Regions from separate parts of the Micromonospora sp. NPDC050795 genome, predicted to be linked through region 3. Evidence: riboswitches for the same ligand, from Rfam matches in the RefSeq annotation. Region 3 holds a riboswitch; each other region holds the start of a gene.
What was found. A riboswitch is a leader RNA that binds a small molecule or an ion and turns the genes downstream of it on or off. The one in region 3 is predicted to bind cyclic di-AMP.
Positions count from the first base shown of each region.

Region 1: it holds a riboswitch for cyclic di-AMP, as region 3 does, so the genes downstream of both, ACIBEF_RS17880 (coiled-coil domain-containing protein) here and ACIBEF_RS24260 (C39 family peptidase) in region 3, are expected to answer to the same signal.
Region 2: it holds a riboswitch for cyclic di-AMP, as region 3 does, so the genes downstream of both, ACIBEF_RS21480 (NlpC/P60 family protein) here and ACIBEF_RS24260 (C39 family peptidase) in region 3, are expected to answer to the same signal.

Region 1 covers NZ_JBITGE010000018.1:97,158-104,038, forward strand. The annotation lists gene ACIBEF_RS17875 (carbonic anhydrase) at 1-637, shown strand, start outside; gene ACIBEF_RS17880 (coiled-coil domain-containing protein) at 694-1,713, opposite strand; cyclic di-AMP (ydaO/yuaA leader) riboswitch at 1,718-1,848, opposite strand; gene ACIBEF_RS17885 (YibE/F family protein) at 2,015-3,385, opposite strand; gene ACIBEF_RS17890 (heavy metal translocating P-type ATPase) at 3,801-5,765, shown strand; gene ACIBEF_RS17895 (metal-sensitive transcriptional regulator) at 5,772-6,068, opposite strand; gene ACIBEF_RS17900 (heavy-metal-associated domain-containing protein) at 6,163-6,372, shown strand; gene ACIBEF_RS17905 (hypothetical protein) at 6,386-6,881, shown strand, end outside.
Region 2 covers NZ_JBITGE010000024.1:94,600-101,480, reverse strand. The annotation lists gene ACIBEF_RS21505 (LD-carboxypeptidase) at 59-997, shown strand; gene ACIBEF_RS21500 (hypothetical protein) at 1,123-1,443, opposite strand; tRNA gene ACIBEF_RS21495 (tRNA-Gly) at 1,547-1,620, opposite strand; gene ACIBEF_RS21490 (pyridoxamine 5'-phosphate oxidase family protein) at 1,890-2,447, opposite strand; gene dcd (dCTP deaminase) at 2,544-3,122, shown strand; gene ACIBEF_RS21480 (NlpC/P60 family protein) at 3,184-4,224, opposite strand; cyclic di-AMP (ydaO/yuaA leader) riboswitch at 4,238-4,373, opposite strand; gene ACIBEF_RS21475 (N-acetylmuramoyl-L-alanine amidase) at 4,609-6,591, shown strand; gene ACIBEF_RS21470 (NlpC/P60 family protein) at 6,699-6,881, opposite strand, start outside.
Region 3 covers NZ_JBITGE010000030.1:58,926-65,806, reverse strand. The annotation lists gene ACIBEF_RS24275 (CDP-glycerol glycerophosphotransferase family protein) at 1-767, shown strand, start outside; gene ACIBEF_RS24270 (alpha/beta fold hydrolase) at 772-1,509, opposite strand; gene ACIBEF_RS24265 (hypothetical protein) at 1,637-2,677, shown strand; gene ACIBEF_RS24260 (C39 family peptidase) at 2,751-3,599, opposite strand; cyclic di-AMP (ydaO/yuaA leader) riboswitch at 3,831-3,971, opposite strand; gene ACIBEF_RS24255 (hypothetical protein) at 4,256-5,026, opposite strand; gene ACIBEF_RS24250 (hypothetical protein) at 5,163-5,645, opposite strand; gene ACIBEF_RS24245 (acyltransferase family protein) at 5,740-6,881, opposite strand, start outside.

The DNA.
Region 1 (6,881 bases), on a different contig from region 3:
GGCGTACGCCGAACTGGTCGCCGGCAACCGGCGCTTCGTCGATGGCGCCCCACGCCACCCCAACCAGGATGCCGGGCATCGCGCCGCGGTGGCCGACGGGCAACACCCGTTCGCGGTGATCGTCGGCTGCTCCGACTCGCGACTGGCAGCCGAGATCATCTTCGACCGGGGCCTGGGCGACCTGTTCGTGGTTCGCACCGCCGGGCACACCGCCGGCCCCGAGGTGCTCGGCAGCGTCGAGTACGCGGTGACGGTGCTCGGCACCCCGCTGGTGGTGGTGCTCGGTCACGACTCCTGCGGTGCGGTGCAGGCGGCCCGGGAGTCCGCCGCTACCGGCACCGCGCCGAGTGGGCATCTGCGCGCCGTGGTCGACGCCGTGCTGCCCAGCCTGCACCGGGCTGCGGCCGAGGGCGTGGACGACATCGACGGCATCGTCGACATCCACATCGCACAGACCGTCGAGACATTGCTCGGGCAGTCGCCCGTGCTGGCAGACGAGGTGGCGCGGGGGCGGTGCGCGGTGGTGGGCGTGTCGTACCGACTGGCAGCCGGAGCGGTCCGCCCGGTGGCCGCCGTGCCGGCCGGCTTCGCGACCCCGGCCGAATCGACCGACCCGGCCGCGCCTGCCACCGTCTGACGCGACGAGGGCCGCTCCGCGTCACGCGGAACGGCCCTCGACGGGGATCGTGCGGGTCAGAGCAACGACATGTGAACGTGGTCGGTGTGGTTCGACGGCCCGCTGTACGAACTCCAGCCGGTGGCCGGGAACCAGATCTGCCGGTTCCAGATCACGTAGTAGATGCCGAGCCGGTCGGCGTTACGGATGAGGAACGCGGCGACGTTGTTGCCGTACGTCCGGGTGTCGTTGTTGTGCCACGGGGAGAACCCGCTCTTCTGCAGCGACCAGTCGCAGGCGCGGCCCTTCGGGTGCTCCCACGGCCCGCCGGGGCGGTAGCAGCCGACGAACCGGTTGAAGCCGGCCGCCTTGACCTCCTTGTACGCGTGCAGCGTGCGCGGCGTGATGCAGCCGGAGGTGGTGGGGTCGTTCTCGCTGCACGACTGGGCCTTCCAGTCACCGTCGGCCGTGCGACCGGGGCCGATCTTCGCGACCTTGGAGGTGGCATCCACCAGGCCGCCGGTGAAACCCTTGCCGCCGACGAGGGAGAGCGCCTTGTCGGCCTCGCTCTTGCGCTTCGCCATCAGGGCGGTCTGCTTCTGCTGCTCGCGGACCTCGGTGTCGAGGGCCAGCTTGGCCTGCTCGGCGCGGGCCTTCACCTCGTTGACCTCGGAGAGCTTCTTCTCGTTCACCATGTTGATCTCGTCGAGCATCCCGGCGCGTTGGACGAACGAGTCGGGCGCTTCGCTTTCCAGCAGCATCGCGACCGCGCCGATCCGGCCGGTCCGGTACGCCTGGGCGGCGATCTGCCCGACCTGCGGGGCCAACGCGTCCAGGTCGGCCTTGGCCCGGTTGACCTCCGCCGCCAACTCGTTCTGCCGCTTCTTGGATTTGTCCAGCTTGGACTTCGCGGCGGAGTAGTCACGGTTGGCCTGCTCGATGACGTCGTTGAGCAGCTTGGGCTCGCCGTCCTCCTCGTGCCCGGACGGTGTGGGGTTCGTCGGGGCGGCGTGCGCCGGGAACGGCCCAGCGAACACAGTCAGTGCGGCGATCACGGCCACCACGGGTGTCAACCAGCGGCGTAGGGGTGCCGTCACAATGTTCCCTTCCGTCGACCGCCGACCGGGTTAGCTGACGGGTTCGGGACGGAAGTGGCCCCTACCGCTGATGCGGATTCACCCCAGGTACCTGGGTCCCCGGCTCGCCGGTTGGCGATTGGGCGGTGGCACCGCAGGCGCCGCTTCGCGCCTTCATCGGTAACCGGCAGCGAGGTTACCCGAGAGTCGACCGGCAGAGCTACGCCTGGATGCCGACTAAAAGCGTCATTTCGCCATAGCGTTGAGTGACCAGTGACGGGGTTCTCAGGGTGGATGCCCGATCTGGTCACGCTGAGGAGTGTCACCATGCCGTATCCGTGCTCCTGTTCGACTTCGGCCACCGGTCGGTGGCCTCGGGTGGGGGTGCGGTCCGCGTCCGGTCCGGTTCGTCGGAGCCGGCCGTTCGCGGTGAGCTGAGTGCGGCCAGTGCCTCGCTGCGGTCCGGTTGGGGCCGGGGCGCGGGAGCGTCGGTGGGCGCTGGGGCGTCGCTGCGCCCGGCGGCGGTGACCACTGCGGCCAGCCCGGTGGTCAGCGGCACGGCGGCGATCAGACCGAGGGTGGCGACCGCGCTGCGGACGATCTCCTGCGCGAGGAACTCACTGGTGAGGATCTGCCCGATCGGCCGCGAGTCGGCGGTGAGCAGGAGCAGCAGGGGCAGTGACGCGCCCGCGTACGCCAGCACGATGGTGTTGACAGTGGAGGCGATGTGCGCGCGGCCGACCCGGGTGGCGGCACGGTAGAGCTGCAACCGGGTCAGCCCGGGGTTGGCGTTCGCCAGTTCGGTGACGGTGGCCGCCTGGGTGACCGTCACGTCGTCGAGCACCCCGAGTGACCCGATGATGATTCCGGCGAGCAGCAGACCGTGCAGGTCCACGTCGCCCTGGAACATCGACAGGGTGGTGGCGTCCTCGCTGCCGAAGCCGGTGAGGTGGGTCGCGGCCGTGGCGATGGTGGCGAGCACGCCGGTCAGCACCAGGCTGCCCAGGGTGCCGAGCACCGCGACCGAGGTCTGTGCGGTGACCCCGTGGGTCAGATAGAGCACCACGAACATGATCAGGGCCGCGCCGACCACCGCCACCAGCAGCGGTGACCTGCCGGCGCTGATGCCCGGCAGCACGAAGGTGAGCAGGATGGCGAAGCTGGCGGCCAGCCCGGCGAGCGCGGCCAGACCTCGCCACCGACCGAACGCGACGATCGCGGCCGCGAAGATCACCGCCAGCCACACCATCGGGGTGCCGCGTTGGTGCTCGGCGATGTTCCAGTTGCTGGTGGCGGGATCGGTCGGGTCGGCCAACTCGACCAGGACGACCTTGTCGCCGACCTCGACCCGGGGTGCGCCGGGCCCGTCGGGCACCGGGGTCCGTACCTGCTGGCCGGCGTTCGGCCCGTCGTCCACCCGCACGTCGACAGTGCCGCACCGCCCATCGCCGACCCGCGGTGTGCCCTCGGGGACCGACGGCACCGGCGGGCACGGCTCGCTCACCACCCGGGTGACAGTGCCGGGGTGACGCGGCACGTCGGCACCACCATCGGTCTGGGGTGACCCGCCGCGCGGCCAGAGCAGCATCGCGGCCAGCACGGTGGCGACGAAGAGGGGTACCACAGTCAAGACGAGGATCCGTCGCACCCGAGGCGGGGCGGACGGAGCGGGGTGAGTGTGGTCGGCGGCCAAGGTGAGACTCCCAACGATCCGGTGCGGGATACGGGTCAGCGGGCCGGGCGGTTCACCGTTGCGGTGGAAACGCGGCGGACGGCGGGGCGGATCGCTGCCTGACGACCGCTTGATCACGGACGGTCAGTGCTCGGCCGGGTCGGCCGGGGGCACCGCCACGACGTGGCGGCGCCGGTGCCCGACTGTGCAGCGGCATTCGGAGGGCCATCGAGGAGATGCTAGCCAGCCCCTCCGGGGGTTGCAGGTCGTGGCGGAGTGTCGGGCGGCCGAACCGCTCGCGCGGCGGTCTCCGGGGCGGCATGTTGGAGCCATGCCCGCTCCGTCACCGCCCGACCCCGACCGATCGCGACGCGCCGAACCCGTGCCGCACGACAAGCATTCCGGGCACGACAAGCACGCCGGACACGATCCGGCGATGTTTCGCCGCCGGTTCTGGGTCTGCCTGGTGTTGACCATCCCGGTGGTGCTGACGAGTCATCTCGTGTCGGGTCGGCTGGGCCTGACCGGGGACGTCGTCCCCGGTCAGGGCTGGGTGGGCCCGGTGCTCGGCTCGGTGGTGTTCTGGTGGGGCGGTTGGCCGTTCCTGGTCGGTGCGGTTCGGGAGGTCCGGGACCGGGCGCCCGGGATGATGCTGCTGGTCGCGATGGCGATCACCGTCGCGTACGCCGCCTCCCTGGCGACCAGCGTCGGCGTCTTCGACCTGGACTTCTGGTGGGAGTTGGCCGCGCTGGTCACCATCATGCTGCTTGGGCACTGGCAGGAGATGAAGGCCATCGGGCAGGCCCGGGGAGCGCTGGCGGCGCTGGCCGCGCTGTTGCCGGACGAGGCCGAACGGGTGGCGGCGGACGGGCGGGTCGAGGCCGTGCCGGTGACCGGTCTGCGGATCGGCGACGTGGTGTTGGTCCGGCCGGGGGGTCGGGTGCCGGCGGACGGCCGGGTCGTCGAGGGCAGCGCCGAGCTGGACGAGTCGATGATCACCGGGGAGTCGCGGCCGGTAGCCCGGACGACTGGCGACCGGGTGGTGGCCGGCACCGTCGCCACCGACTCGGCGATCCGGGTGCGCGTCGAGGCGTTGGGTGAGCAGACCGCCCTCGCCGGCATCCAGCGGATGGTCGCGCAGGCACAGGCTTCCGGTGGACGGGCCCAACTGTTGGCCGACCGGTTCGCCGCCGCGCTGTTCTACCTGGCCACCGGCACCGCCGTGCTGACCGTGCTGGTCTGGACCGCGCTCGGTCAGCCCGACGAGGCGGTGGTCCGTGCGGTCACCGTCCTGGTGATCGCCTGCCCGCACGCGCTGGGTCTCGCCATCCCGCTGGTCGTCGCGCTCTCCACCGCGCTCGCCGCACGGTCCGGGATTCTGGTCAAGGACCGGTTGGCCCTGGAGCGGATGCGGACCGTCGGCGCGGTGCTCTTCGACAAGACCGGCACGCTGACCCGGGGCGAGCACGGGGTGACCGACCTGGCGACGGCGTCCGGCGTCGAGCGGACCGAGGTGCTGCGCATCGCGGCCGGTGTCGAGTCGGAGAGCGAACATCCGTTGGCCCGGGCGATAGTGGCGGCGGCCGGCCGCGGCGGCCCGGCCCGGGCAGCCGGGTTCCGGTCGCTGCCGGGCCGCGGTGTGAAGGCGACGATCGACGGTACGGAGTACGCGGTGGGCGGGCCGGCGCTGCTGCGCGAGCTGGGCCTTTCGCTCCCGGCGGAGCTGGAGGCCGCGACCGGCCGGTGGTCGGCGCGGGGTGCCGCCGTGCTGCACCTGGTGCGGCTGCCCGACGCCGTGCTCGGCGCGTTCGCGTTGACCGACGAGGTGCGTCCGGAGGCCCGGCGCGCTGTCGACGAGTTGCGTGCCGAGGGTGTCCGGACCATCGCCATGATCACCGGTGACGCCCGGCCGGTGGCCGAGGCGGTCGCCGCCGACCTCGGCTTCCGGCCCGGCGTCGACGAGGTCTTCGCCGAGGTGCTGCCGGCGGAGAAGGACGATCGGGTTGCCGAGCTCCAGCGGCGGGGGTTGGTGGTGGCGATGGTCGGTGACGGGGTGAACGACGCGCCGGCGCTGGCCCGGGCGGACGTGGGCATCGCGATCGGCGCGGGCACCGATGTGGCCATCGAGTCCGCCGGGGTGGTGCTGGCATCCTCGGACCCGCGCGGGGTGGGGGCCGTGGTCCGGCTGTCCCGGGCGTCGTACCGGAAGATGCGACAGAACCTGGCCTGGGCGGCCGGCTACAACGTGGTGGCGCTGCCGCTGGCCGCCGGCGTGCTGGCGTGGGCGGGTGTGGCGTTGAGCCCGGCGGTGGCCGCGCTGCTGATGTCGGCGTCGACGATCGTGGTGGCGCTCAACGCTCAGTTGCTGCGCCGGGTCCGTCTCGATCCCGCGCCGGACTGAGCGCGGTCAGCCGCGCTTCATGAGCCGGCCGACCGCCGCCATCATCTCGGTGGCCATCTCGTCGGCCCGACCCTCGGCGGCGCCCTCGTGCATGCAGTGCCGGGCGTGCCCGTCGAGCAGCCCGAGGGCCACCTTGTCGAGGGCGGCCTGGATGGCGGAGATCTGGGTGAGCACGTCGATGCAGTAGCGGTCGTCGTCGACCATCTTCTCGATGCCCCGGACCTGCCCCTCGACGCGGCGGAGCCGCGCGAGCAGCTGGTCCTTGCTGGCGGTGTATCCGCGGATCGGGGTGGGTGCGGTCATGCCGACCAGGATAGCGTACCCCCAGGGGGTATGGTACGGTCGATTCTGTTGAGATACCCCCACCGGGTACCGGTACCACGAAGGAGACGATCCAATGGTCGACACGACGTACCAGGTGCAGGGCATGACCTGCGGGCACTGCGTCAGCGCGGTGAGCGCCGAGGTCGGCGCCATCACGGGTGTGCGTGACGTCCAGGTCGACCTCGCCGCCGGCCGGGTCCACGTCAGCAGCGACCAGCCGCTGGACACCGCCGTCGTCCGGGCCGCCGTCGACGAGGCCGGTTACGACCTCGTCGACGCGTGATCGGCGGGCCGGCGTGCGTACCGTGACGAAACTGGCCGGGTTCGCCGTCGGCCTGGCGGCGGTCTTCGGCGCCGCCTACGGGATCGGCAGGGTCGTCGACCCCGCCCCGGTCGCCGAGAGCCGGCACGACGAGGCCGCCACCACCCCGACGGCGGACGAGCGGGCCGGGACGGGCGATCGGCCGCCCGGCGGGTTGCTCGTCTCCGAACGTGGCTACACCCTCGAACCGGTCGACGCCCCGGCCGACGAGTTCGCCTTCCGGATCGCCGGCCCGGACGGCCGCCCGGTCACCCGGTACGACGTGGCGCACGACAAGCAGATGCACCTGATCGTCGCCCGTCGGGACCTCTCCGGCTTCCGCCACGTCCACCCCGAGCTGGCCGCGGACGGCACCTGGCGGGTCGACACCCCGCTGGCCGGCCCCGGGCAGTGGCGGGCATTCGCCGACTTCACCCCGACCGGGGGCGAGCCGGTGACCCTGGGCGTGGACGTGACAGTCCCCGGGGAGC
Region 2 (6,881 bases), on a different contig from region 3:
GGTCCTCTCACCATCCTTCGCCGCCGCCGGCGCCTATCCGGTGATCCACGAGCAGGCCATGCGACGGCTTGCCGACCTGACCGGCCTCGTACCTGTCGAATACCCCACCACCCGCCAGGTGGGTGCGACCGCGGCAGCGCGTGCGGCGGACATCAACGCCGCCTTCGCGGACCCCCAGGTACGCGGCATTCTCGCCGTCATCGGCGGTGAGGACCAGATCACTGTCATCCCCCACCTGGACGCCGACCTGGCCCGTGCCGACCCGAAGCCGTTCCTCGGCACCAGCGACAACACCAATCTGCACCACTGGCTCTGGGGACTCGGCATCGCCAGCTTCTACGGCGGATCCTCCCAGGTGCACCTCGGCCCCGGGCCTGCCGTCGACGACGTCCACGTCCGGTCGCTGCGAGCGGCGTTGCTCACCGGGGAACGGCTGGAGATCACGGACCCGGGTGAGTCCGAGGACATCGGCGTCGACTGGGCAGATCCGCAGGCGTTGAAGTCGTTCGGAGAGCGCGAACCGACGGAGCCGTGGAGCTGGCACGGGCCGGCCCGAGCGGTCACCGGCCCCACCTGGGGTGGTTGCCTGGAAGTCATCCAGTGGATCCTGACGGCGGGACGCTTCCCGTTTCCCCCGGAGGTCCTGCACGGCGGGGTGCTGATCATCGAAACCTCGGAGGAGCTTCTCCCAGCCCGCGAGGTCGGCTGGATCGTCCGATCACTGGGTGAACGCGGTCTCCTCAGCGCCGTCGACGCGGTCCTGGTCGCCCGTCCGCCGGTCTCCGACCACACCCGTCGACCCCCGGCCGCAGATCGGGCGCGACTTCGCGAGCAGCAGCGCGACACGGTCGTCGACGTGGTGACCCGCTACAACCCCGAGGCGGTCGTCTGCGTCGGCGTGCCGTTCGGCCACACCAGGCCACAATGGATTCTTCCGCATGGTGGCCCGGTAACCGTCGATGGCGTGGCACGTCGGATCTTCGCCGACTACCGGTGAGGCGCTACGAGACCGAGGATCTTCGTCATGCCCTCCTTGGCATGGCCCTTGACCGCGGAACATCGAAGGCCCGGCTGCCGCCGACCCGCCCCCTGGCACATCACCGAGCGCGGCTAGTTGCTGGGTCACTCCCGCGATATGACGAGCCAAGCCAGCGCAGCTACGGCAACCAGGATCGCCACCGCCAACAAGATGCCCGAGATCAGGAAGGGCATGGGTACGAGCGACGTACTCTCCAGGATCAGCACACTCGTGGCAACCAACATGACGCCAACACCAACGCGGACCCGTCGGGATTGCTGGCTTTCTGTCGGATGCGCGGGCCGAGCCCAGGTAATGGGGAACCGTCGCGACACGGTGAGACGGACACCGAGTGCGAACAGGAGCAAGAAGAAGACCACGAGCACCAGGCGGAAGGCGACCAACACGGAGTTCGCGTCTCTCATGCGGCCATCATTCATGGGGGCGTCAAAGCTGTTGGCGCGAGCCATCACACGACAACGAATGAGGCCCCGGCCAGGAAACATGTCCTGAGCTGGGGCCTCACGGTGGAGCGGGTGACGGGAATCGAACCCGCACTGTCAGCTTGGGAAGCTGATGTTCTGCCATTGAACTACACCCGCAAGCGGCACCACTGTACCCGAGTCGACGAGCCCGTGCACCCAGGCACCCCCGGTGACCGCAGGTGTCCGAAGACGGTGCCGCCGGGGTGATCCACCCGGTTTTCTGGAAGTCGGGGCATCCCGGGCGCCGGGATACCGCGGTTTTGCTGAAGTCGAGTGGATCATGCGGGGGTTGCGGCCCGCCAGGCGTGGCGGGTGTGGCAGGCATGCGCATCGGTGCCGGCTCCGTCACGACGGAGCCGGCACCGATGCGTCTTCCGGTCGTGGGGTCAGGCGGCCGTGCACTGGACGTCACGGCTGAGGAGGGTCGGGCGCGTCTGCGGGACGGCGAGGGGCGCTGCCACCGCCGACTGGGCGTTTGGGTCGAGCCAGACCCGGACTGCCGGCCGACTCGGCCCGAGACCCGGAATGCCCGTGATGTGCTGCTCGCGGCGGGTGAGCATAGCCACGTCGACGGTGAACTCGAAGAGCCGCCAGTCGACCTGCGGCTCGGCTCGGGCGCTCTGTGCCAGCTGCGCCACCCGGATCGGATCGGTCACCGGGCAGGCGTGACCCGCCACGTACGCCTCGTCGTCGCTCTCCTCCGCAGGAAACGAGTGCAGCGCGTAACGGCCGTCACGTTCGAGGTCGCGGCGCTTGGGCGAGTCGATGATGAAGCAGAACAGCCCCTCGGCGGTGATGACCGGGGAGACCGGATGGACGCGGGGCCCGCCGTCGGCACGGACCGTGGCCAGATAGCCGAAGCCCGGCCCGTACTGCTGAAGGAGAACGCGGATCCCGTCGGCGAGTCGGGGCTCGTCGGCGGCGAATTCGGACCAGGAAGCCACGTGGGCATTCTATCGAACAAATGTACGAGCAGCGACCTCGACGCGCTGGTCACCGCCACCGAATCTGGCCGCCACCGGGAAGGCTATGGTGGTCCGATGCTGCTCTCCGACCGTGACCTGGTCTCCGAGATCAAGGCCGGCACGCTGGGCTTGGAGCCGTTCGAGCCCACCCTGGTCCAACCCTCCAGCATCGACGTCCGACTCGACCGGCTGTTCCGGGTCTTCAACAACCATCTCTACACCCACATCGATCCGGCCATGCAGCAGGACGACCTGACCTCGGCGGTCGAGGTCCCCGACGGCGAGCCGTTCGTGCTGCACCCGGGGGAGTTCGTGCTCGCCTCGACGCTGGAGGTCATCTCGCTGGGTGACCAGCTCGCCGGCCGGCTGGAGGGCAAGAGCTCCCTGGGCCGGCTCGGGCTGCTCACGCACTCCACCGCCGGTTTCATCGACCCGGGCTTCTCCGGTCACGTGACGCTGGAACTCTCGAACGTGGCGAACCTGCCGATCACCCTCTGGCCGGGCATGAAGATCGGGCAGCTCTGCATCTTCCGGCTCTCCTCGCCGGCCGAGCACCCGTACGGCTCGGTGGTCTACGGCTCGCGCTACCAGGGCCAGCGGGGGCCGACACCCAGCCGCGCCTGGCAGCACTGGCGCACCTGGCCCACCCGCTAGGACCCAGAACGACGAGGGCCCGCCGCGAGGAGATCGCGACGGGCCCTGCGGTCACACTGGGTCAGCCTGGACGGCCGTAGCTGTGGATCGGTCCGTCGTCGACCTTCTTCATCTTGACCGGTTGACCGGCCTGCGAGGCGTGCACCACCCAGCCGCCGCCGACGTACATGCCGACGTGGTGGATGTCGCTGTAGTAGAAGACCAGGTCGCCGGGGCGCAGGTCACCCTTGCTGACGTTCTTGGTGACCCGGCTCTGCGCGGCGGCGTTGTGCGGGAGCGACACGCCGGCCTTCGCCCAGGCGGCCAGCATCAGCCCGGAGCAGTCGTACGAGTTCGGACCCTCGGCACCCCAGACGTAGGGCTTGCCGATCTGCGCGCAGGCGAACTTGACCGCGGTGCCCGCGCCGCCGCCGGGGTAGCTACCCGGGCAGGGTGCCGGGCGCAGCGGACCGCCGCCGCCGCTGCCGTACACCTTCAGGCGCAGCTTCTGCAGGCGGTCGATCTCGTCGTTGATCTGCTTCTTCTTCGCCGCCAGCTGAGCTTCCGTGCGGGCCAGCTGGGCCACCATCTCGTCCAGTGGCGCCTTCTGCGCGGCCAGTTGGTCGCGCAGGTCGGCCACCTGGCGTACGTCCTTCTGCTGGTTGTGCGCGAAGCGGTCGAGCATTTCGAGCTGGCCGACCACCTCGCTGGGCGACCGGCTGCCCAGCATCGCGTTGACGGTCGAGACGTTCTCACCCATGTAGGCGCGTACGGCAAGGGCGCTGACCTTGTCCATCGCGGCGTCGACCTGGCGCTCGAGCGGAGTGATCCGGCCGGCCAGGGCGTCTGCCTGCTTGCGCTTCGCGGCGAGATCGATGCGGGTGGCGTTGTGCCGTTCGATGATCGGTTCGAGCTTGTTCCAGTCGGCGTCGATCTGGCGCTCGATTTCCGCGACGGAGGGGTCGGCGTGGGCCGCCGTGGCACTACCGGTCAGAACGACGGCGACGCCGGCCAGCGCGGCGAGTGCGGTGGTGAAGCGGGACCAGCGTGGGCGCGGCACGATCGACGCCGGGCCGGCTGATGCCGACCGCTCGGACGACGGCCGCGGGGCATGGAGTGCCACCGGGGTTCCGTACTCCTTCTTCCTGACCGCCTACCGGGTTAGCTGACGGGTTCGGGCGGGAAGTCGGCGCCCTACCGCAGTGGCTGCGGATTCACCCCGAGGGACCTGGGTCCCCGGTTCGCTCGGAAACGACTCGGCGGTGTCGGTCCGTTACCGCCCGGGGTGGGCGGAGCTGCTGTCGGGCCGACAAATGACCAGAGTAGAGACGCCCGTTACCGATCCGCAACCCGTGCGGCCGTGACACTCCGTACGGATTGGACGAGGTCACCGACCGTGTGTGAAGAATTCTTTCCGTACACTTCGATAGATGGAAAGGTATTGACGCAAGCTCCCGGACGGCGCGATGGTGACCTGACCTCACTCCGCGAGAATCTAGGGGGTTCGATGCACCATTCAACCCTGTCGACCGGCTGGCGCGCACTGCTCGCCGCCACCGTGGTCGCCGCCGCGACCACGGTGCCACTCTCCGCCGGCCCGGCCGCCGCCGCGCCCACCACCGACCGCCAGCAGCAGTACACCGACGCGGCCACCGAGTACGGCGTACCGGCCGTCGTGCTGCTCGGCGTCTCCTACCTGGAGTCCCGCTGGGACACCAACGCCGGCACACCGAGCACCAGTGGCGGCTACGGCCCGATGCACCTCACCGACGTGCGGCACGTGGCCGCCCTACCCGGACGCGGTCACCACGACGCCGGTGCCGAGGACCCACGCGGCGACGATTCCCGGCCAGCCCGGGTGCCCGCGCCCCGCCCGGTCGAGGCGCCCGCCCCGTCCACCGCCGCGTTGCAGACCGTCGACGCCGCCGCCGCGCTGACCGGCGCCGCCCCCGAGGCACTGCGCACCGACGCGGGCCTCAACATCCGGGGTGGGGCCGCGCTGCTGGCCGCGTACCAGAGGGATCTGGGCGCGCCGGTCGGCGCGGACACCGACCCGGCGGCCTGGTACGGCGCGGTGGCCCGCTACTCGGGCGCGGACAGCGCCGACGCCGCGGCGGCCTTCGCCGACGAGGTCTTCACCACCATCGGCGCGGGCGAAGCCCGGGTGACCGACGACGGCCAACCGATCACCCTGCCGGCCCGGGCGGTGCGGCCCGAACGTTCCTGGCTGGACCGGCTGGGCCTGCGCCGGCTGGCCCGCCCGGACGGGGTGGAATGCCCCCGCACCATCTCCTGCGAGTGGATCCCGGCACCCTACGAGGCGTTCGGCGACGGGGACTACGGCAACCACGACCTCTCCGACCGACCCACGCGGCAGAAGATCGAGTACATCGTCATCCACGACACCGAGGCGAGTTGGGCCACCACCCTGCAACTCGTCCAGGACCCGACCTACGTGAGTTGGCACTACTCGCTGCGCTCGGTCGACGGGCACATCGCCCAGCACGTGAAGACGAAGGACGTCGGCTGGCACGCCGGCAACTGGTACGTCAACGCGAAGTCGATCGGGTTGGAACACGAGGGCTTCGCGGCGCAGGGCACCTGGTACACCGAGGCGATGTACCGGACCTCGGCGAAGCTGGTCCGGCACCTGGCGCTGCGGCTGGGCATCCCACTGGACCGCCAGCACATCATCGGCCACGACAACGTGCCCGGCACCATCCCCTCGACAGTGCGGGGGATGCACTGGGATCCGGGCCCCTACTGGGACTGGACCCACTACTTCGACCTGCTGCACGCCCCTCGACTGGACACCGGCACCCCGGCCACCGGGCTGGTCCGGATCGACCCGGACTACACCACCAACCAGCCGGCGTTCACCGGCTGCGTCACGGCGGGCGTGCCCTGCGCGCCGCGCGGCTCCTCGGCGGTGGTGCTGCGCAGCGCACCGTCCGCTGACGCGCCGCTGGTCAACGACATCGCGCTCCGCCCGGACGGCAGCCCGAACACGATGGCCGTGTCGGACCACGGGGCCCGGGCGTCCGCCGGGCAGACGTACGCGCTGGCCGGCAGGCAGGGCGACTGGACGGCGATCTGGTACCTCGGGCAGCGGGCCTGGTTCCACAACCCGGCGTCCGCGCCGACCGCCAGTTGGACCGTCGGAGTCGTGGCGACGCCGAAGCCCGGAAAGGCCACCGTTCCGGTGTACGGACGGGCGTACCCGGAGCAGTCCGCGTACCCGGACGGGGTGCCCTACCAGGCGATCTCGCCGCTGCAGTACACGCTGGCCGCCGGGCAGCGGTACGCCGTCGGCGCGGTGCTGGCCGGCGAGTACTACCGGGCCAGCACGTTCGACGGCTCCTCACCCGGGGACTGGACGGTCATTCGCGGCAAGAACCGGTACGCGCAGATCCAGTTCGGCCACCGGATCATGTACGTCGACCTCGCCGACGTGCAGCTGTTGCCCTCCCCGGTGGGGGCACCCCGCTGAGAACCACGACGGCCCCCGGTCGGTGACCGGGGGCCGTCGTGTCGCGCTGGGGCCTGTGTCAAAGTCCTCGGTCGAGCCGAGGCGCTTTGACACAGGCCCTGGGTGGATCAGCCAGGTCTGCGGAAACCGGCGACGGGCATGGTGGTGATGCTGGACACCTGCACCGGTTTGCCGGCGCGTGGCGCGTGCACCATCTGGTTGTTACCCAGATACAGCCCGACATGACTCAGGCCGGAGAAGAAGAACACCAGGTCACCGGGGCGGGCGTCGGCGCGCGAGACGGCCTTGCC
Region 3 (6,881 bases):
CGGGGATCTTCGACCGGATCTTCGTGGCCGGGCAGGCGGCGATCGACCGGTACGCCCGCGCCGGAGTGCAGATCCCGGCCGACAAGTTCGTGGTGGTGGGTCGTCCACAGGTCGAGTCGATCGAGGTACGCCCGGAGCCCGCACGAGGGTTGGCGCACCCGACGGTGCTCTACACGCCGACCTGGACCGGGCACCACGCCGACGCCGACTACTGCTCGCTGCCGGTGGCCGAAAGCCTGCTGCGCCGACTGTTGGAACGCGGCGCGACGGTGATCCTGCGAGCCCACCCGTACACCACGCAAAACCCGGCCTCGGCCCGGCAACTGGGCCGCCTGACCGAACTGCTCGTCGCCGACCGGGCCCGCACCGGCCGTCAGCACGTGGTCGGCGCGGCGGCTCGGGAGCTGAGCCTGACCGAGTGCGTCAACTCCGCCGACGCGCTGGTCTCCGACGTGTCCGGAGTGATCTCGGACTTTCTCTACTCCGGCAAGCCGTACGCGGTCACCGACATGGGCGACGAGGGCGACCGGTTCGTGGAGCGGTTCCCGCTGGCCGGGTCGGGTTACGTGCTGCGTCGGGACATGTCCAACGTGGACGACGTGCTGACCGCCCTGCTGGACACCGACCCGCTGGCCGAGGCCCGCTGGGCCACCCGCCGCCGCTACCTGGGTGACTTCCCGGCCGAGTCGTACGCCGAGGCGTTCCTGGCCGCCGCCCGCCGGGAGCTGGCACCGGCCGAGGCGCTCACCGCGACCGCACCGGCATAGCCGCTCAGCGGTACGGATCCAGCAGCGCCAGCACCGCCGCCGGGTCCTCCACGTGCGCGTTGTGTCCGAGACCGGGCAGCGTGGCGACCGGTACGCCGTACTCCTTGAGCTGTTCGTCGGCGACCATCGGGTCGTTCTCCCCACGCGCCAGCACCACCGGCACGTCGGTCGCCGCCAGCAGCGCGGCCAGGTCGGGCTCGCCGACGGCGAAGGCGGCCGGGTCCATGGCGAGGCGCCACCGGCCGTCGACCTGGCGCAGCCCGGCTTCCACCACCGGGTGGTCCGGCGGGACCAGACCGGTGAGCCCGGCGACGCGCAGGTAGCGGCGAGCCGCCTCGGTGCGGGTGGCGAACCAGCTCACCGGTCGGGCAGCGAGCTCGGCGGCGCGGGTCAGCTCAGCGGGTGACCACTGTGCCTTGATGCCGAGGCCGACGACCGCGTCGACCGGCATCCCGGCGTCGCGGGCGGCCAGCGCCAGGCCGACCACCCCACCCAGCGAGTGCCCCAGCACGACGAGCCGGTCGTCCGGAGCGAGGGCCTGCCCGATCCGTTCCGCGAGACCGGCGAAGGAGTACGAGGGCAGTGGCGACGCCCAGCCGTGGCCGGCGAGGTCCGGTGCCAGCCACCGCCCGGGCCAGTGCTGCTCGAGGTACGGCGCCCACCGCAACCACACGTCTCCGGTCGCCCCCATGCCGTGCAGCAGCAGCAGAACCGGCCTTCTACCACCCGATTTCTCCACCACGGCCGCAGTGTCCCACGGTTCACCGCCAGGTACGAGAGGCGTCACCCGCGCTACGAAGATCCACTGTAGTCTTCGCCCTCGGACCGGGAGCGCCGTCCGTCGATCCCGCCCCGGAGAGGAGCCCACCGTGCTCAGAATTGTCGGACCAGCGCTGGTGGCGGCCCTGACGGCCGCCACGCTCGGCGCGCCGCAGACATCCCACGCGCCCGTCGCGTCGTCGACCGCCGGCTTGGCTGGTGCGTCGGTCGCGGCGGCCGACCGGGTCCTGCGGGTCTACAACAACAACATCGAGAACCTGGTGGTGAACAACTCCGACGGAAGCTGCACCCGCATCTCCGGACCGGACCACCTGAGCTCGATCCTGGTCGACGACGCCGGTCGCACCGGCACCAGCGGCGTGCTGGCGCCCGACATCCTGATCGTGCAGCAGGTGCGCGGCACCGGCCAGGCCGAGGCGTACGCCGACCAACTGTCGGCGAAGTTCGGCTACCCGGCGGGCAGCTACGGGGCGATCGTGGCGTGGGACGACCCGGAGCCGTGGGGAAGCACGCACCGGTGCAGCTCGGCGTCGCTCGGAGACCTCAAGAAGAAGCAGACCAACGCCATCGTCTGGAACAAGCGGACGCTCAACCTCGCCAGTGGCGACATCTCGAAATACTGGAGCGCGGGCTGGCTCAAGCCGGGCACGGCGTACGCCAACGGCGCCGGGTGCACGCTCTACAAGCCGCCGAACAGCGACCCGGACAGCACCGACTACTACAAGTGGAAGCGGACCAGCGCCATCGCGGCCCGGTTCACCATCAAGGCGACCGGCGCGAGTGTGTTCGCCGCGACCATGCACCTGCCGCAGGAGAACCGGCAGAACGCCTGCGCCGGCGACGGCGACCGGGGTATCGCCGACAGTGGCATCCACCTCGGTGCGGACGCGACCGCGCTGCTGAACGCGTCCACCATCCGCGTGGTGGGGATCGACGCGAACCGCACCGGCATCGCCCCCGGCACGCTTGGCGGCTACGGCATGACCGGGTACGGTTCGGCGGCCACCAGCGGCTCCAGCAAGATCGACTATTTGTTCGTCAAAGGCAGCGTGCAGTCGTCCGCAGTCGACCACACGGTCGTCGGGACGAAGTCGAACCACAAGGCGCTGTACGGCTTCATCACCTACTGACCGCACAGCCGACGACGCCGCGGGCGCCGGCCCCTTGTGGGAGACGGCGCCCGCGGCGGTCAGGGTGCCCGGGTCAGGCGGAGTAGCCCCGGCTGGTGATCCAGTTGGCCAGGTCGATCGTGGTGATCCAGTACGACGGGTCGGCCGGGTTCGCCGAGTCGGCGATCCGAACGGTGCGACCGTTGTCCTTGTAGCCCACCACGGCGATGTAGTGCCCGCCGCCGTAGGAGTGCCACCCGCCGTCGGTGTCGACGGCGTCCCCGACGACGTTGGCGACCACGCCCCGGCCGTCGGTGACGGCCTTCACCACGTCGGCCTGGAGGCGGTCCATCTGGGCCGGGCTGGGCGCGCCGGGGAACATCCGGGTCCGGTACGGGGAGCCCTTCACCTCGGCGTTGAGCACCCGGGTGGTGTCCTCGGCCGAGTTGGTGCCCATCTCGGTGGTGCCCAGTTCGGCACCGAGCTCCTCCTGGGTGCGGTCGATGCCCGCGGCGCTGAGCGCGTTCCGGGTGGCCGCCGGGCCGCAGTTGTAGTAGGTGTTCTGCGCCTCGTAGTCGTAGTCGAGGACCTTCGTCGCGGGCGGCTTCGGCGGCGTGGGCTTACGGGTGAGGTCGGGGTTGCTCTTGGCCTTGGCGGCGGGCGACGCGGCGCTGGTGGCCGGGGCGGCCGTGGTCGGCGCGGCGCTGGCCGAGGGGGACGCGTCCCGGGCCTCACTGCGGGAGGCGGCGACGTCGCTGCGCATCTCGGCGACGGTGGTCGCGGTGCGCTGGCCGGCCGGGGCGTCGTCGGCAGTGGTGAGCAGGGCGCCGGTGGTGGTGGCGATCGCGAGGGCTGCGGCGGAGGCGGCGACGATCTGGTACGGGCGCTCGGTGGCGAGGCGACGGAGCTGACGCTGCAGGGTGTGCTTCACGGGGTCCTCCACGGATCGGGGGGTGAGCGGCACACCGGGGCCGGACCGGTATCCGGGCAGGCGCCAGCGCGCGGACCGTGGTCCGCGGGTGTGAACCGCTCAGGGGAACGCCCGGATCGGCCGGGCGGGAAAGGCGATGACCCGGGGGTCAGCTCACCGTCACGCGACGAATGAGCGGGTGCACCGCCGCGCCGTGGAGGCGAGGGAACAACCGAGGGGTGGAAAGGTGCTGCACGAGGATGGGACTCCTTCCGACACCGCCTACCGGGTTAGCTGACGGATTCGGGCGGGAAGACGCCCTACCGCGGGCCGTGGCTCGCGGATTCACCCCGGACTTACTGGTGGGTCCCCGGTTCGTTGATCACGATTAAGCGGGTCGATGCGGCGTCGCGTCTTGCGATCGGTTACCGCACCGGACGGGACGACACTACTGGCGTCTCAACGCCCTGCCAAGCCAGGTTCACCTGCGTAAACCCCAATTGGCACCACAATTTCTGCGCGTAATGCCGATGATGTGACTCGATGGGACAACCAGTTACGGCGACGCCTACGGGCGACAACCGGACAGGCCGCAAAGAACGCGGCCAGAATCGCGCGAACAATCCCATCGATCGCGTCGGACGTCCGATTTCTTGATTGGGTGACCGGCCTCACATAACGGATTGGGCTCAACCCACCCGGGCCGGGCGCCACAGTGCCACGACGGCGGGACGCAACGCCCCGGCGACCGTGCGGCGCGCGGGGACCAGGGTCGGGCGGAGCCGGGACGCCGCCGCGTACGCCTCCTCGGCGAGGGCACGGGCCGACTCGGCGGCCAACTCCGCGTCGCGCCAGGCGACCCGCTCACGGTCGGCGGCCACCCGGTAGTCGGTCGATCGCGCATCCCGGATCACCCGGCTGATCAACACCTCCTGCTCGACCGGGTGTCGCCGGGGATCCCAGCCGCGCCGGTGTCCGAACACGTCGCCGAGCTGCGCCATGGTCAGGCCACCCCGCCAGTACGCCGCCATCGCCGCCCGGTGCAGATAGCGTTCCCGGGCGGCGTACTCGGCGGGGGTGTGCGGGGTCTGCGGGGTGGGCAGTGCCCCCGCGCCGGCGAAGCGACGCGCGGCGGCGTCCGCCTCGTCGTACGCGATCCAGGCCTGCTCCAGCTGTTCCTGAGCGGTCAGCCAGGCGGCACGCCGCCGCTGGGCGGTGGTGGCCGCGCGGGCCGCGGCAACGGCCACTTCCTCGGCGTAGCGGCGCCTGTCGACAGCCTCGGCGGCGGCCACCTCCTGCGCGGTGGGCCCGGCCGGGAGCGGGTCGCCGGTGAGCCGGGCCCGTTCGGGGCGGGCGGCCAGCACGGTGAGCAGGCCCAGGGTCAGCAGGAGCAGCGTCGACCAGATGGCGGCGGCCCGCGGCACCTCGGTCACGAACTGGTAGAAGACGACGGTCTCCATGGTCGGCACCTCGGGGAGAGAGAGCAGTGCGATGGAAAGCCGCGCCGACCAGCGGGCCACGGCGGGCCACGGGTCGGCGGGTCAGGGAGCGGGGTGGGTCGACAGGGCGCGGCGGCGGGACGGTCGTCCCGGTGGCTCAGCGCCCGGGTGGGGCCCGGGAAGCCCGACCGCTCGCACTGTCGACGAGGGGCAGCCGGTCAGATTCGGCCGCGCTGGCCGGCAGCACGCCGGCCGTCATGGTGCCCTGATCGCCGGGGAGCGCCACCGGCGCGTCGACCGACCAGGTCGGGGCCGCCTCCTCGGTGGCCTTCGCCGGGGCCGGACGGGCCGCGCCGGGTGACCCCGACCCGACGGCGTCGGCACCACCGTCGCCCGGCGCACGGCCGGCGTTGGTGACGGTTGACCCCGTTGGCCCGACGTGTCGGCAGGAGGCCGCCAGCGAGCCGGCGACAGTGGTCGGCACCACGCTCGACGTGGGCCCCGGGCCGGGCGTCGACGTGGCGGCCGTGGCCGGGCCTGCGCCGAGCGCCAGGGCCGCGACGACGGCGAGGCTGGTCAGCACCCGAGTCGCCCAGCGCGCCACCCACCACAGCGGACAGGTGAACGCAACCGGAAGCACGTCCCCACGCTACGCCTCGCGCCGACCCGGGCGCATCGACCACGGGCGTGTCGGATCACGCCGCGCCGACCCCCTTTGACCAGGGTGGACGCCGTCAGCGCAGGTCGACGTACGGTGATCGACCGCCGGCCTGACCGACCTCGTCGGCAGGTCCGTCGACCTTGCCTGGGGCGATGCTCGCGGGGTCTCGTGCGTCGTCGCCGGCCGCGCGTTGTCGGGGGACGGGCGCTGGACGGGCCGCGCGCCGCGGCGCGAGCCGGCGCATCATCGGGGTTTCGACGAAGCGGTGCAGCAACCCGGCGAGGATCAGGTTCGCCGCCAGGAAACCGAGCACCACGGCCGGGCCGCGCCAGCCTCCGAAGCCGATCCCCCAGGTTCCGCTCCACCGCAGCACGCTCGTCATCACCAGCACGTGCACCAGGTAGAAGGCGAACGAGACCTCACCGAGCCAGACCAGGGGCCGGGACCGCCACGGCGAGCGCCGACCCCGCACGTCCGCGTCCGCGGCAGCGGTGATCACCAACAGGTACGCGACCGCGAGCAGCGTGGTCCACAGCTCGGCGCGGATCCACTGCGCGGCCACCACCCAGGTGACCAGGAAGATCCCGCTGGCCACTGTCAGTTTGGGACCGCGCCAGAGCCCCCGGCGCATCAACTCGGCCGCCACCGCGCCCAACCAGAACTCCAGCGACCGCACCGGCGGGAAGACCTGGGTGAACCACCAACGGCTTACCTCCGGCACCAACTCCTGTGCCGGCCAGAGCGCGAGGATCAGCAGCGGCAGCGCGACGATCAGCGCCCAGAGCAGCTTCGGCCGGGCCCGGCGCAGCAGTGGCAGCGCCAGCGGCAGGCAGAGGTAGAAGAAGAACTCGCAGGACAGCGACCAGCTGACGGTGTTGATGCTGTAGAACCAGCCCGGCCGGGGGTCCCACGCCTGCAACAGCAGCAGGTTCTCCAACGCCGCCGCCGGCAGGACCGGGTCGGCGAACCACCAGGCGACCACCAGCGTCGCCACGAACAGCACCAGGTGGTTCGGGTAGATCTTGGCGATCCGTCGCCGCCAGAAGGTCCGCCGCGAGTCGCCCTCGCGGGCCGACCAGACCAGCACGAAACCGCTGAGGATGAAGAAGAACTGCACCCCGGAGAGACCGAGGGTGAACAGCGCGTCGATGACGGCCTTGTAGTCCGGCTCGGCGATGATCCGCATGGTGCCGGCGTGGAAGCCGAAGACCAGCA